DNA from 2 places in the Streptomyces sp. NPDC054786 genome. Region 2 is predicted to be linked to the other one. Evidence: riboswitches for the same ligand, from Rfam matches in the RefSeq annotation. Region 2 holds a riboswitch; the other holds the start of a gene.
What was found. Region 2 has a riboswitch for cobalamin ahead of thiI (tRNA uracil 4-sulfurtransferase ThiI). Riboswitches for the same ligand answer to the same signal wherever they lie in the genome.

Region 1 (7,657 bases), on a different contig from region 2:
GTGCGAGGGCGGCAGATCGGGGTCGTGGTAGATCGCGATCGGGTTCTCGCCGAAGCCGCGCGGCGGCTGGATGAGGATGAGGAGATTGCCGCGGCGCAGGGCGGCCAGCACGATGTCGCCGTCGGGGTTGCGGCTGCGGTCGACGAACATCTCGCCGGGCGGCGGCCCCCAGTGCTGCTCGACGGAGTCCCGCAGTTCCTGCGGGAGCGTGGCGTACCAGCGCTTGTAGTCGGCGGCCGGGATACGGACCGGGTTGCGGGCGAGCTGCTCCTCGGTCAGCCACTCCTGGTCGTGGCCGCCGGCCTCGATGAGGGCGTAGATCAGCTCGTCGCCGTCGCCGGACACGAGGCCGGGAACCTCTTCGGTGCCGAAGTCATAGCCGTCGGCCTGCAGACGGCGCAGCAGCGCGACGGCGCTGGCGGGGGTGTCCAGGCCGACCGCGTTGCCGATCCGGGAGTGCTTGGTCGGGTACGCGGACAGCACCAGGGCGAGGCGCTTCTCGGCGGCCGGGATGTGGCGCAGCCGGGCGTGCCGGACGGCGATGCCGGCGACCCGGGCGGCGCGCTCGGCGTCGGCCACGTACACCGGCAGACCGTCCTCGTCGACCTCCTTGAAGGAGAACGGAACGGTGATCAGCCGGCCGTCGAACTCGGGGACGGCGATCTGCGAGGCGGCGTCCAGCGGCGACAGCCCCTCGTCGCTCTCCTCCCAGGCGCTGCGCGGCCCGGTCAGGCACAGGGCCTGGAGGATCGGTACGTCGAGGGCGGCCAGCGCGCCCGCGTCCCAGGACTCGTCATCGCCGCCGGCGGAGGCCTCCGCGGGCTTGCTGCCGCCCGCGGCGAGGACCGTGGTGACCAGGGCGTCGGCGGCCCGCAGCTCCTCGATCAGCTCCGGCTCGGGGGCGCGGAGGGAGGCGACGAAGAGGGGGCGGGCACGGCCGCCCGCCGCCTCGATCTGCTCGCACAGGGTCCGTACGAAGCCGGTGTTGCCGCTCATGTGGTGGGCGCGGTAGTAGAGCACGGCGATCAGCGGGCCGGTCTCGTTGCGGGCTTCCCACTCCAGCGGGCCCCAGCTGGGGGCGGGCGCGGGCGGCTCGAAGCCATGGCCGGTCAGCAGCACCGTGTCGGAGAGGAAGCGGGCGAGCTGGCCGAGGTTGGCGGGCCCGCCGTGCGCGAGGTAGGCGTGCGCCTCGGCCGCGATGCCGACCGGGACCGTGGACTGCTCCATGAGCTGGGCGTCGGGGGCCTGTTCACCGGTGAGCACGACGACCGGCCGGTGCTGGTCCTCGGCGAGCAGCACCTCCAGGCCCTCCTCCCAGGCGCGGATGCCCCCGAGGAGGCGCACGACGACGAGGTCGCAGCCCTCCAGCAGCGCGGGCAGCTCGGCGACGTCGAGACGGGCGGGGTTGGCGAGCCGGTACGGCACGGGACCCGTGGCCGCGCGGGCACTGAGCAGGTCGGTGTCGGAGGTCGACAGCAGCAGAAGCATGCGAGCGCAGGCCTTCCTCGGGGTGTCCGCGCCCCGGGTGGTCGTAAGGACGGCGGGAGTTCCTGGCTCGCCCGGCAGGCCGGGTTCACAGTGGCGGGACCGCGCCGGATTCTCACCGGGCTTCCTCCCTAGGGCCGTAGGACCCTGCGCCGTCGCTGGCGTCCGGCGGGCCAGCCGACCCACCGACCTGCATAGTAAGGGCTGTGGCCGGGCGAGGTAAGCGGGCCTCCCGGCAGGCCGCGGCGGGACGGGGGCGTGCACACGGCGGGCCGGGTGCATGGCCGGATCCGGCCCGGATCGGCGCCCACCTCCGTGGGTATGCTCGCGGCCATGCCGCCCTCCCCCTCGACACGGCCGCAGGCCGCCGCACCGCCTCTGCGCGACCGCGGTGACGCCTGCCCGGGAGCGCTGCGGCTGCATACGGCCGCCGACGGCAATCTCGCCCGCATCCGGGTACCCGCCGGGGATTTGACGGCCCGTCAGGCAAATGTCCTGGCCGACGCCGCTGAGCTGCTCGGCGACGGCCATCTCTCCCTCACCTCCCGCGGCAACGCCGAGCTCCGCGGACTTGCGGAGGGCTGCGGCGCCCGGCTCGCCGGTCTGCTGCGCGACGCCGGTCTGCTGCCCTCCGAGCGCCACGAACGCATCCGCAACATCCTCGCCTCCCCGCTGGCCGGACTGGACCGGCACACCCCTTCTGACGTGCGACGGTGGGCCCGTGAGCTGGACGCACTGCTCTGTGCGAGCGAGTCGGCGACCGCCCTCTCCGGCCGTTTCCTGTTCGTTGTGGACGACGGACGGGGCGATGTGGCGTCGCTCGGCGGAGATGTGAGCTTGCTCGCAGAACCGGACGGGGACCGGACCGGCCCGGCGGGCAGCGCCCTGCTGCGGATCGGCGACGATCCGGCGGCGCTGCGGATCGCCGGCCCGGACGTACCGCGCGCCGCGCTCGCCGCCGCCGAGGCCTTCCTGACCGCCGCCGGGGCGAGCGGCAGCGGCGCCTGGCGGGTCCGCGAACTCCCGGACGGGCACGGGCTGAGCGCCCTGGACGTGGCCGACGCGCTGCGGTCGGCGGGCATCGGGGCCGCGTACGTGCCCGAGGCTCCCGCACCCGGAACCCGCACCTCCCCGCCGTATGCGGACTCCTCCGCCCCCGGCATCGTCGAGGGCCCCGACGGCGACCGGGCGCTCTCGGTCCTGGCGCCGCTGGGCCGGCTGTCGGTGGCCCAATGGCGGCTGCTGACCGCGATCGCCGCCGACGACGGCGCCGGCGCACTGCGCCTCACCCCGTGGCGCGGCATCGTCCTGCCCGGACTGCCGGCCGCCGCGGCACCCGGCCGGCTGGCGGAGCTCACCACCGCCGGACTGATCACCGACCCGGCCTCCCCCTGGCGCCGCCTGGGCGCCTGTACGGGCCGCCCCGGCTGTGCCAAGTCCCTCACCGACGTACGCGCCGACGCCACGGCCGCCGTCGCCACCGGCCCGGCCGTCCCGGACAACGCGCCCACCGGCCTCGCTCCCGAGGGTCTCCCCGTGTACTGGTCCGGCTGCGCACGCCGCTGCGGTCACCCGCACGGCACCTGGGTCGACGTGCTGGCCACGGCGGAGGGCTACCGGGTAGCACTGGTACGGCCGGACACCGCACCGCCCGCCGCACGCACCGCGGCGGCCCCGCCCCCGGCTCCATGAACCGCCCCGAAGCCCCATGCCCCACCCCATGAATCACCCGAGCCCCCCGAGCCCTCCCGCACCCGACAACCCCGAGGCCACAGTGACCGCGTTCGACTACGAGAAGGACGGTGCGGCGATCTACCGCCAGTCCTTCGCCACCATCCGCGCCGAGGCGGACCTCGCCGGGCTGCCCGCCGACGTCAGCCAGGTCGCGGTCCGGATGATCCACGCCTGCGGCATGGTCGACCTGGTACGCGATCTGGCCTTCACCCCCGACGTGGTGGCAGCCGCCCGCAAGGCGCTGCACGCCGGTGCGCCGATCCTCTGCGACGCCAACATGGTCGCCAGCGGCGTCACCCGTAAGCGGCTGCCGGCCGGCAACGAGGTGCTGTGCACCCTCGCCGACCCGTCGGTCGCGGACCTGGCCGCCCGGATGGGGACCACCCGCAGCGCCGCGGCCCTGGAGCTGTGGCGGGACCGGCTGGAAGGCGCCGTGGTCGCGTTCGGCAACGCCCCCACCGCCCTCTTCCGGTTCCTCGAAATGATCGAGGAAGGCGCGCCCCGCCCGGCCGCCGTCATCGGCATACCCGTGGGCTTCATCGGCGCCGCCGAGTCCAAGGACGCGCTGATCGCCCATCCGTCGAAGCTGGACCACATCGTGGTGCGCGGACGCCGGGGCGGCAGCGCCATGGCCGCGGCCGCGATCAACGCCATGGCAAGCGAGGAAGAGTAAGCGTGAGCGAGCAGCAGGCAACCGGTGACGGCAGCGTCGCGACGACGGCCGGCCCCGGCCGCCTTTACGGGGTCGGCCTCGGCCCCGGCGACCCGTCCCTCATGACGGTCCGGGCGGTCGACGTCATCGCCGGCGCCGACGTCATCGCGTACCACAGCGCCCGGCACGGACGCTCGATCGCGCGCTCCATCGCCGCCGGGCATCTGCGCGCCGACCACATCGAGGAGGCGCTGGTCTACCCGGTCACCACCGAGTCGACCGACCACCCCGGCGGCTACCGGGGCGCCCTGGACGAGTTCTACGAGTCCGCGGCCGCCCGCCTCGCCGTCCACCTCGACGCCGGCCGCACCGTCGCCGTCATCTCCGAGGGCGACCCGCTCTTCTACGGCTCCTACCAGCACATGCACAAGCGGCTGGCCCACCGCTACCCGACCGAGGTCATCCCCGGCGTCACCTCCATCAGCGCCGCCGCGGCCCGCCTGGGCAGGCCGCTCGCCGAGGCCGACGAGGTCCTGACGATCCTCCCCGGCACGCTCCCGGAGGAGGAACTGACCGCCCGTCTGGCCTCGACCGACACCGCCGTCGTCATGAAGCTCGGCCGCACCTTCCCCACCGTCCGCCGCGCCATGGAACGCTCCGGCCGCCTGCCTGAGGCCCACTACGTCGAGCGCGCCACCATGCCCGGCGAGCGCACGCGGAAGCTGGCGGACATCGACGCGGAGACGGTCCCGTACTTCTCCGTCAGCGTCGTGCCGAGCCGCATCGCCGACGTGCCGCCGTCGGCGATGGCCACCCGCGCCGAGGCTGAGGTGGCCGCGCCGCCCGGCAGCACCCGCGAGTCCACGTCGGCCGACGGTCCCGGCGAGGTAGCCGCATCGCCGGACAGCACCGACGAGTTCGCCGCATCGCCGGACAGCACCGACGAGTTGGCCGCATCACTCGACGAGCCCGGCGAGCCGGCCGAGTCACCCGACGCTCCCGGCGAAGTGGTCGTCGTCGGCACCGGCCCGGCAGGCCCGCTCTGGCTGACCCCTGAGTCCCGCGGCGCCCTGGCCGCCGCCGAAGACCTCGTCGGCTACACCACCTACCTGGACCGCGTCCCGGTACGTCCCGGCCAGCGCCGCCACGCCTCCGACAACAAGGTCGAGTCCGAACGCGCCGAACTCGCCCTCGACCTGGCCCGGCGCGGCCGTCGGGTGGCCGTGGTCTCCGGCGGCGACCCGGGCATCTTCGCCATGGCCACCGCCGTTCTGGAGGTCGCCTCCCAGGACCCGTACCGCGCCATCCCCGTACGCGTCCTCCCGGGCGTCACCGCCGCCAACGCCGCCGCCGCCCGCGCCGGCGCCCCCCTCGGCCACGACTACGCGGTCATCTCCCTCTCCGACCGCCTCAAGCCCTGGGAAGTCATCGCCGAACGCCTCCACGCGGCCGCGGGCGCCGATCTGGCCCTGGCCCTGTACAACCCCGGCTCCCGCAGCCGTACATGGCAGGTCGGCAAGGCCCGCGAACTCCTCCTGGAACACCGCGCCCCCGACACCCCGGTCATCCTCGCCCGCGACATCGGCGGCCCCGGGGAGTCCGTCCGCACGGTGCACCTGGCCGACCTGGACCCGCTCCAGGTCGACATGCGCACCCTCCTGATCGTCGGCTCGTCCCAGACCCAGGCGGTACGGCGCGACGACGGGACCGAGGTCGTGTGGACGCCGCGGAGGTATCCGGAGGGGTGAGCCGGGGCTTTCCGAGCCGTGCCGGCCTCAGCGAGTAAGGGATGCATCCCCCTGCCCACGGATCTCAGACCTCCGAAGAGACCGTGATGAGGATCAGGCCCGAGAGTCCCGTCACCGCCCGGATCGAGTCCGCGAACACCTCGGTCGTCCATGCGGCCACATCCGTGGACCACTCGCGCACGCCGCAGCGGAAGGCGAGCGCCCGGCGCAAGCCCTCGGCCTGCACCTCCCCGGCGAGAGGACCGGCGAGCCCCGGAGTCGTCGTGCCGGCGGGCTTGAAGACCTCCACCGTCATGTGCTGATACGTGCGTTCAAGTGCCGCTTCGCGGATCTCGGCGGCCCGCGCGGCGAGGTTGGCCGACGGCAGGGCGGACACGGTGACCGTCAGCGAGGCCGCGCCGGACGGGTCGGCGAGGGCGAACCAGTCGGCCACTTCGGCGAGTTCGATGCGGGCGTCCCCGGCGCGGTGCAGCGGCACGAGGGCGTGGGTGCCGGTGAGGCGGATGGTGCCGACGCGGCGCAGCGCGTCCGAGAGGACCGTGATGACGGGCAGGATCGGGAGGCGGCGGGCGCGCTGCTTCTTGCCCGGGGTGTTCACGGGCCGGGGAAGCGACGACTGCAGCCAGGCCAGCTGACGGACCTGGCCGTCCTGCGTCCAGTCGCCGTCCGCGTCGTTGTGGTCCCAGAGGTTGTCGGCGGGCTTGTCCGTAAGGGCGGTGGAACTCCAGGCGTAGGCGGACGCCCGCTTCACGGCGAGGCTGAAGACGTCCTCGTCGAGGTCGAACTCGGCGCTCACCCGGTCGATCCAGGGATACCGGTCCAGTACCCCGTGCAGTCCCACGATGAGGGTGGCGCCCGGACCGGTATCACTCATGGTCGTACTCCTGGATCAAGCGGATGGAAGGGCAGAACTAGAGAATCAGACGCCGCACTTGACCGTGACCGGCTTCGTGTAGGCCTTCTCCGGCGAGTCGGCCACGCCGATGAGGTCAACGTCGATCATGGTGCGCCACTGGTGCTTGCTGCTGTTCGCGCACTTCTTGCGCGCGACGACCCGACGGGCGCTGCCGCCGTTGCCGGACTTGAGGTTCTTCGCGTTCTTGGCGACCGAGTGCCACGTCCTGCCGGACTTCATCTGCAGCCAGATGGTGACCTTGGCCTTGGTACCGGGGCCGCTGACGTGGGTCCACCAGGCGTGGGCGGACGCCGTGCGCGGCGGGGTGCTCGAAATGTGCACGCGGTCGCCGTTGGTGATGAAGACGCCGGGGCCGTTCGCGGTTGCCGGCGCGGCCAGCACGGGAGCCGGCGCGGGGGCCGGCGCGGCCGGCGCGGCCATCGCGGGGGCGACGGAGCCGCCGAGCAGTGCGGTGGCCAGGGCCGCCGACGTTATGAGGGTGCGCATGCGCATGGTGTGGTGTCCTCCGTTGGTCATGATTCCGTGTGCGCGGGATGTGCCGACGGTGGACGGATCTGACGCATTCATGTCATATCGGACATGCCATACCCGCGCCGGTCAAGCGCAGGCGTGTGACATGACGTCAGCCCCGATAGAGCATCCCCGTGATCCCCGTTCCCCCGTGGGCGGCCGGCAAGATCAATGCCGTCCGCGCACCGGCAGGCTACTGGGGAGTAGACAGTGGCGCAATCGCATTACGTGCCGTCAGCAAACCGATCGCCTCCACGGCTTGCCCGCCTCCCGTTGCCCTCAGCCCAGTTGGTTCACCTTGACGGTGGCTATGAACGCCGACCACGCCTCGGCCGGGAAGAGCAGCACGCCGCCGGTCGGGTTCTTGCTGTCACGGACGGGGACGGCGCCGGGGAAGCCGTCGGAGATCTCGATACAGTTGGCGTCGCCGCCATTGCTGTAGCTGCTCTTGCGCCACGCGAGGGCGGCCGGGTTCGGGATCGTCTTCACGGTCTGCTGTCCTCCAGTAGCTGCTTGACGAATGCGACGGAGTCCGGCGGAGTGAGCGCCATGTCCCGCAAGCAATCGTAGGACAGGCGTAGTTGGCTGATTTCGGTCGCATCTTCAATCAAG
Region 2 (7,657 bases):
TCACACTCACCCACCTCAGGAGCCGCACCCATGGCCTCTCCTCAGCGCGACAGCCTCGCGCCGCTGAGCATCGACCCCATCTGCCGCATCGAGTTCGGGCCCGGACACATCGGCCGGCTCCCCGAGCTGATCACGACCACGGGCCGGCACCGCGCCTTCGTCGTCACCGACCGGGGTCTGCGCGCAGCGGGCGTCGTCGAACGCGTCCTGAAGATCCTCGACTCCGGCGGGATCGAGTACGCCGTTCACGACGAGGTGGCGCCCAACCCCTCCACCGGCGACGTCGACGCGGGCGCCAGGCGGGCTCGCGCCTTCGGCCCGGCCGCGGTGGTCGCACTCGGCGGCGGCTCCGTTCTCGACGCGGCGAAGGGCATCTCCCTGCTCGTCGGCAATCCGGACGCGGTAGCCGCCGACGCCGGCCGTCTATGGGAAGCGGCCGACGGACTCCCGCTCATCGCGATCCCCACCACGTCCGGCACGGGGGCGGAGACCAACGGCTTCGGGGTGATCGAGGACGCCGAAGCCTGCCGCAAGGTGTACCTCGGTCACCCTTCCGTGAAGCCCCGAATCGCCCTGCTGGACCCTGAGTTGACGCTCGGTCTGCCCGCCCCGGCCACCGCCGCCACCGGCATCGACGCACTCGTCCACGGCATCGAGTCGCTGGCCTCACGCGGCGCGAACCCGGTCTCCGTCGCCTACGCCACGCAGGCCGTGACGATGGTGAGCGGCGCGCTGCCCACTGCGTACCGGGACGGCTCGGACCTCGACGCCCGCGCCGCACTGATGCTGGGTGCCCACCTCGCCGGCCAGGCCCTCACCCTCTCCGGACTCGGCCTCGTCCACGGAATCGGCCACGCGCTCACCGCTCACACCGGAACCCCGCACGGAGTAGCCCTGGCCGCCGTACTGGAGGAGGTCATGGTGTTCAGCGCTCCGGCGGCCCGGGACGCGTTCGAGCAGGTGGGACGGGCCATGCGCCGCACCCCGCCCGCGGACGGCGACTGGGCACGGGCCACGGTGCAGGCCGTGCGCGAGATCTCCGGAACACTGGACCTCAAGCGGCCCCTGCGCGAACTGGGCGCCGACCGCGCAATGCTGCCGGCCATCGCCGCGGGAGCGGTCGCGGACGCGGTGACCAAGAACGCTCCGCTGCTGCCGAGCGAGGCGGAGGTGCTGGAGATCCTCACCCGGGTGTACTGACGGGCGGCGCGGGATCGCGGGAGGCGGATGCGGAGTTTCGTCCCCGGGCTGCGAGGCCCGCGGCGCGACCCCGCCCCCTCGCTGTTCCTCGGACAAGGGGGCGGCACGGCTCGCGCCGGTCGACGGTTGGGGCCGGTCGAGCTGCGCCTCGTTCACGGGCCGCGCGCCACCTTGTCTACCCTGGACCCGCAGCTGGTTCACCCCGCCCGCCAGACGGGGTGTCGCAAGAGGGAACCCGGTGGAAGTCCGGGACTGCCTCGCAGCGGTGAGTGGGAACGACCGCCGTCATGAAGCACTGGGTCCGCGTGTGACCTGGGAAGCGACGGCCAGTAGGCGTCCCGTCCTCCGGGATGTGCCCACGAGTCCGAAGACCTGCCACTGCTCGTGCGCGGTGCGATCACCACGCACGCCTCCATGGCGACCCGGTAGCGGGACCGCCGAGCGAGTGGTGCGTTTCACCCCACCGTGCCCGTGGTGCGCGGGGCGGGCCCGCATCCCGTTCGCGGCCCGGCACCGGTCCTCACGACGACTCGCGAAGGAGAGTTTCGTGCCCGGCGAAGCGAGCGTTCCCTCCGTCCCTTCCCCCAGTACGCCCCGCCCGAGCGGGCCCTGTGTCCTGCTCAAGCATGGTGAGATCTTCCTCAAGGGCCGCAATCGGCACCTGTTCACCGAGCGGCTGCACGACAACCTCCGCCGCGCGCTGCGGGACGTCGGCGGCTCCACGTGGATCAAGTCCGGCCAGAGCGTGACCGTGCTCGGCGGCGAGGTCCCTCTGGATGTCCTCGTGGAGCGCGCCCGACGGGTGATCGGGTTCAACTCGGTGGAGCCCGCCCTGCGCGTCCCGAGCACCGTTACGGACCTCACCGAGGCAGCCGTGGAAGCGCTGGCCGGCGCCCGTGCCGAGCGACCCGGAATCACTTTCGCCGTGCGGGTCAAGCGCCGGGACAAGACCTTCGAGATGACCTCGTCGCAGTTCGAGCGCTTTCTCGGGGCACGCGTCCAGGAGGCCCTGGGGCCCGTGCCGGTGAACCTCACCAGCCCGGACGTGCGGGTCTCGGTCGAGATCGACCGCAAGGAGAGCTATCTCTCCTGGATCCGTCACCAGGGGCCTGGCGGACTCCCCGTCGGTTCCGGCGGACGTGCCCTGGTGCTGCTCTCCGGCGGGTACGACTCGCCGGTGGCGGCCTACCGGGCGATGCGTCGCGGACTGAGTTGCGACTTCGTCCACTTCACCGGCGCTCCGTACACGAACGCCGCTTCCGTGTACAAGGCTTACGCCCTCGCCCGGGAACTCAACCGCTACCAGCCCGGTGGGCGGCTGCATGTCATCGCGCTCGGCCACGCCCAGAAGCAACTGGCCATCGCGGGGGCCGGCAGGCTCCAGGTCGTCGCGCAACGACGGCTGATGGTCCGTGCCGCCTCCGCGCTGGCGGGCCGGACCCGAGCGGAGGCCCTGGTGACGGGTGACAGCCTGGGACAGGTGGCCAGCCAGACCCTGGCGAACATGGCCGCCGTCGACGAGGCCGCCGCCCTGCCGGTGCTGCGGCCGCTGGTCGGCTGGGAGAAACAGGAGATCATCGACGAGGCCCGGTCCATCGGCACCGCGGAGATCTCCGTGCTGCCGGACGAGGACTGCTGCAAGCTCCTCGCACCGTCCCGGGTCTCCCTCCGGGCCGGACTGACCGACCTGCGTTCGGTGGAGAAGCGCCTCGACCTGGACGACGTGGTGGACAGTCTGCTGCGCGACGTCCAGGTCATGTACCCGGGTGAGACCGACGGAGAGACGGAGCCCGGCGCGGACAGCCCTGACGGCGGCCCCGCGCCCGGCCGCCCTGGTCCGGCCGTGTGTGCGTCGAGGCCGTCCGGGGCGGTGTCCTCATGACCGGAGAGGACCGTCGACGGATCCTCGTGATCGGGATCGGCTCGGGGGATCCGGCGCATGTGACGCTGGCCGCCGGTCTCCGGCCCGCCGGCCGAAGTTGCCGACCGGGTGCTGGAGTTGCGTGCCGCGTCCCGGGAGCGTCATGGCTGGATCATGGATGCCTGCCTGCTGCGCGCCGACGCTCCCGGACCGTCGGCGGGTGCCGTTCCACCGGAGTCCTGCTAGTGCTGTGACCGCATAGGTTCGCCGGAATTTGGTGGTCGTGGCGGTTGGATGTGCGGTGAGGCCCGCTCCGATTGCTGGAGGTGCGGTGGCCGAGCCTGTCCGTGTGCGCAGACTGACGAACGGCAGCGTGAAGCCTGCGCGCGCCACCTCGCCCTCGCCGGTCCGATCGATGTACCCGGTTGTCGGTCGATGGTCGCAGTGGGCGGGTCACGCATCGGGACGATGGAGGTGCTGGAGTTCCGACTTTCTGGCGTCCCGCTGGGCCGGGCTGCGTCCGTACGGTGCTCAGGACCGGGAAGACCATGGCAGTTGTGCGGGAACGGAGCGTGCTCGTGAGCGTAGGGGTGTTGGAGGCCAGGGGGCTGACCAAACGATTTGGGGCGAAGCCGGCGGTGGACGACCTGTCCTTCGCGGTCCGGGCCGGCCGGGTGACCGGTTTCCTGGGCCCGAACGGGGCGGGCAAGTCCACGACGATGCGGATGTTTCTGGGCCTGGACCGCCCGGGGTCAGGCAGTGCGCTGGTCAATGGCACGCCCTTCCACCAGTTGCGTCACCCTATGCACGAGGTCGGTGCCGTGCTCGAGGCCAAGGCCGTCCATCCCGGGCGCAGTGCGTACGGGCATCTGCTGGGTCTTGCGTACAGCAATGGGATCGGCCGCCGGCGGGTGGCGGAGGTCCTGGAGATCGCCGGCCTCGCGAAGGTGGCGCACAAGCGGGTGGGCGGCTTCTCGCTGGGGATGGGACAGCGGCTCGGGATCGCTGCAGCTCTTCTCGGTGATCCACAGGTGCTGCTCTTTGACGAGCCGGTCAACGGTCTCGACCCCGAAGGCGTCCGCTGGATCCGCAACCTGATGAGAGGGCTCGCGGCCGAGGGCCGCACCGTGTTCGTGTCCAGCCATCTGATGAGCGAGATGGAGGTGACGGCCGACCATCTTGTCGTGATCGGCCGGGGGAAGCTGATCGCCGACACCGGCGTGCGCGAATTCATCGCGGGCAGTTCACGCAACATGGTCAAGGTGCGCTCCCCGCAGGCCATCCAGCTGGCCGGACGGCTCCGGGCAGCCGGCGGGCAGGTCACCGCGGATGACGAAGGCGCGCTTCTGGTCACCGGCCTGGACCAGGTCCAGGTCTCGGAGGCCGCGGCGGAGTGCGGGGCCGCCCTGCACGAGCTGTCGCAGCAACGCGTTTCGCTGGAGACGGCGTTCATGCAGCTCACCGAGGACAGCGTGGAGTACCGCACCGAGTCGCTGCCGTAGGTCTGAGTTCCGAGCCGCAGCCCCATCCCGACCCAGGAGGTATCCCCATGTCCGTGACCATCCCCGCGGCCGAGCGCCGTTCCGACGTTCCCACCGAGCCCGTGTTCGCCCACCTGCTCCGGTCCGAGTGGGCCAAGTTCCGCACCGTCCGTGCCACCGTGTGCTGCCTGCTCGCCACCGCTGCGGTGGCTGTCGGTATCGCCGTCATCGTGGCAACGGCGATCGACAAGGAGGGTCCCCAGCCCATCGGCCGACTGGTGATCAACAGTCACATGGGCTTCGGCGTCGGCCAACTCGCCGTCATGGTCCTGGCGGTGACAACCATCGGCAGCGAATACAGCACCGGGATGATCCGCACCTCGTTGACGGCCGTACCGCGGCGCGGGCCGTGGCTCGCGGCCAAGACCCTGGTCATGGCCGCGCTGGTGCTGATCACCGGGATGCTGCTGAGCATCGTCTCCTTCGGCATCGAGTACGCGTCCGCGCCCGCTGTTTCCGGCTCGGTCACGGATCCGGCAGTCGTCCGGGCGGTTCTCGGGGGCGGGCTCTACCTGAGTGTGCTGTCCGTGCTCTCGCTGGCCGTCGGCGCCATACTCCGGAACACCGTCGGCGGCATCGTCGTGATGTTCACGCTCATCTTCGTTGTGCCGGGGCTCGCGTCCGCCCCGGCGCTCAGCGATCTTGCGCATCTCCTGCCCGGCAGCCTCGCGCCCGGCAGCGCCGGTTGGGCGATCATGCAGCCCGGCCCGATGCTGGGCGGCCTCGGCCCGTGGGCCGGTTTCGGGGTGCTGTGCGCCTGGGCTGCGGTCGCGATGGCGGGAGCCGTGTATCTGCTGGACAAGCGGGACGCCTGACGCTACGCCTCAAGGAGGCCGGCATCGTGGGCAAGAATCGCGGCCTGGACGCGGTTGGTGCACTCAAGTTTCGCGAGAAGCCGACTCATATGGGTCTTCACGGTGGACTCGCTCATGTGCAGGCAGGCGCCTATCTCGGCGTTGGACATGCCCTCGCCGACCAGGCGCAGCACCTCGCCTTCGCGTTCCGTCAGGGCGGATGTGCGGCGGCGCGCGGCGGTGGCCCTCGACGTGCCGCGGGCGGAGAAGTTGGAGATCAGCCGCCGGGTCACCGAAGGGGCCAGCATGGCATCCCCGTCGTGGACGGTCCGGACCGCGCGGGCGAGATCGCGGGGCGGGGTGTTCTTGAGCAGGAAGCCCATCGCTCCCGCCTCCAGGGCCGCGTGCACGTACTCGTCGAGATCGAAGGTGGTGAGCACCGCCACCTTGGGCGGGTGGGGCAGCTGGTTGATCTCCACGGTCGCGGCCAGTCCGTCCATGACCGGCATACGGATGTCCATGAGCACCACGTCGGGCCGGTGCATGCGGGTCAGGTGCACGGCCTCCACCCCGTTGCTCGCCTCGGCCACCATGCTGATCCCGGGGTCGGCCTGCAGGATCATGCTCAAGCCGGACCGGACCAGGTCCTCGTCGTCGGCCAGCAGGACGCGAATGCTCATGGTGCTTCTTCCCTCGTGGGTATCACGGCCGAGACCCGGAATCCGCCGTCGGGTGTGGGGCCGGCCTCGAACGTTCCGCCCAGGACGGTGACGCGTTCGCGGAGCCCTACCAGGCCGTGGCCGCCACTGGGCAGACGTGCGGTCGACGGCGCGGTGGGCATCTCATTGTCCACGGTGATGTGCAGCTCATCGGGCACATACCGCAGCTGGATGCGGGTGGCGGCGGTCCCCGCGTGCTTGTGTACGTTGGTCAGCGCTTCCTGGACCAGCCGGTACGCGGTGCGCTCGGCCGTCGTGTCCAGCGGCCGGCAGGGGCCGGACGTGGCCAGTTCGATCCGCATGCCGGCCGCGCGCGACTGGTCGACCAGCCTGGACAGGTCGTTCAGGGTCGGCTGCGGCGCGCGTGGTGCGGGCTCCTCGCCTTCGTCGACCCGCAGTACGCCGAGTACCTGGCGCAGCTCGTCCAGAGCCTGTCGGCCGATCTCGCCGATGAGCCGGGCCTGGGTGGTGTGCTCGCCATGCGCCGTGCCGACTTCCAGGGCGCCGGAGTGGATGACCATCAGGCTGACCCGATGGGCGACCACGTCATGCATCTCCCGCGCGATCCGTGCCCGCTCTTCCATCCGGGTCTGCGAGGCCAGCAAGTGCTGTTCACGTTCCAGGCGTTCGGCCTTCTCACGCAGGTTCTCCACCACCATCCGCCGCGCCCCCGCGTACATGCCGGACAGGACGGGCACGACCATGAGGAAGCCCATGAGCGGTATGCCGGACACCAGTTCTTCGACGCTGAACTCGCGCTTGTCGGTGAGGAGTACGTAGCCGGCAGTGGCGGCGGTGGCAACGGTGGACAGCACAGCCAGGGCGCGTCGACTGCGGCCGTATTTCGCCAGGGAGTACAGGCAGACGGGAAGCGCCGGGAAGCAGATCTCGGCGGGTATGGCCAGGATCACGGCGACGCACAGCCCCACCGGCCAGCGCCGCCGCACCACCATCGCCAGCCCGGTCAAGGCCGCCAGCGCGAAGTAGACCGGTGCGGGAAGCCCGAGCGGATAGCTCTCCTGGACGTCTACGAGGACGGTGGGGAACAGGGCACAGCCGAGCGCGACCAGGACGTCGAAGGCCATGCCCCGGCGGTTCTCCCACCAGAACGGCCGCGCCGGAATGAACGCCGGGAATCGTCGACGCCCATCGGCGGTCACAGGGCGGGGCGCCCTGGTGGGCGAGGTTGGCAGGGCTGGAGACGGTCCTGGAACACGCGGCTCGGCCCGTGCGACATCGCGAAGTCGCATGGCGGCTCCATCCTCCAGCGGTGTGAGGGGGCTGTCACCAGCGGTGGGAGCCGGTGCCCTGCCCCTGCCCGCCTGGTCACCCGTGGGTGTTTCAGTGCTCAACCAATTGCTCGGTGGTCGATGGCTCAGCATGCAGCAAACCAGCCATCACTGCATCAGCCGATCGACGTACCGGCGGGTACAACGACGGCACCGACCTGGTGTGTACCCCGTCCGGGAGCGTCGTCGCGCCGGGGCGTCTGGTGACGGAGGAGGACGCGGCCGTGCCCACCCCTGACCTGCCCCGCGTTTC

Region 1: another riboswitch for cobalamin. It lies ahead of cobN (cobaltochelatase subunit CobN); the one in region 2 lies ahead of thiI (tRNA uracil 4-sulfurtransferase ThiI).

What each region holds. Positions count from the first base shown of each region.
Region 1 is NZ_JBSHAW010000039.1:76,665-84,321, forward strand. Features, by position in the region: gene cobN (cobaltochelatase subunit CobN) at 1-1,488, opposite strand, end outside; cobalamin riboswitch at 1,527-1,686, opposite strand; gene cobG (precorrin-3B synthase) at 1,819-3,177, shown strand; gene ACWGI6_RS29125 (precorrin-8X methylmutase) at 3,260-3,892, shown strand; gene cobJ (precorrin-3B C(17)-methyltransferase) at 3,994-5,619, shown strand; gene ACWGI6_RS29135 (hypothetical protein) at 5,684-6,493, opposite strand; gene ACWGI6_RS29140 (hypothetical protein) at 6,539-7,021, opposite strand; gene ACWGI6_RS29145 (DUF397 domain-containing protein) at 7,325-7,534, opposite strand; gene ACWGI6_RS29150 (helix-turn-helix domain-containing protein) at 7,531-7,657, opposite strand, start outside.
Region 2 is NZ_JBSHAW010000004.1:86,597-94,253, forward strand. Features, by position in the region: gene ACWGI6_RS05180 (iron-containing alcohol dehydrogenase family protein) at 31-1,200, shown strand; cobalamin riboswitch at 1,376-1,594, shown strand; gene thiI (tRNA uracil 4-sulfurtransferase ThiI) at 1,748-3,082, shown strand; gene ACWGI6_RS05190 (ABC transporter ATP-binding protein) at 3,652-4,563, shown strand; gene ACWGI6_RS05195 (ABC transporter permease) at 4,611-5,417, shown strand; gene ACWGI6_RS05200 (response regulator transcription factor) at 5,420-6,076, opposite strand; gene ACWGI6_RS05205 (histidine kinase) at 6,073-7,497, opposite strand.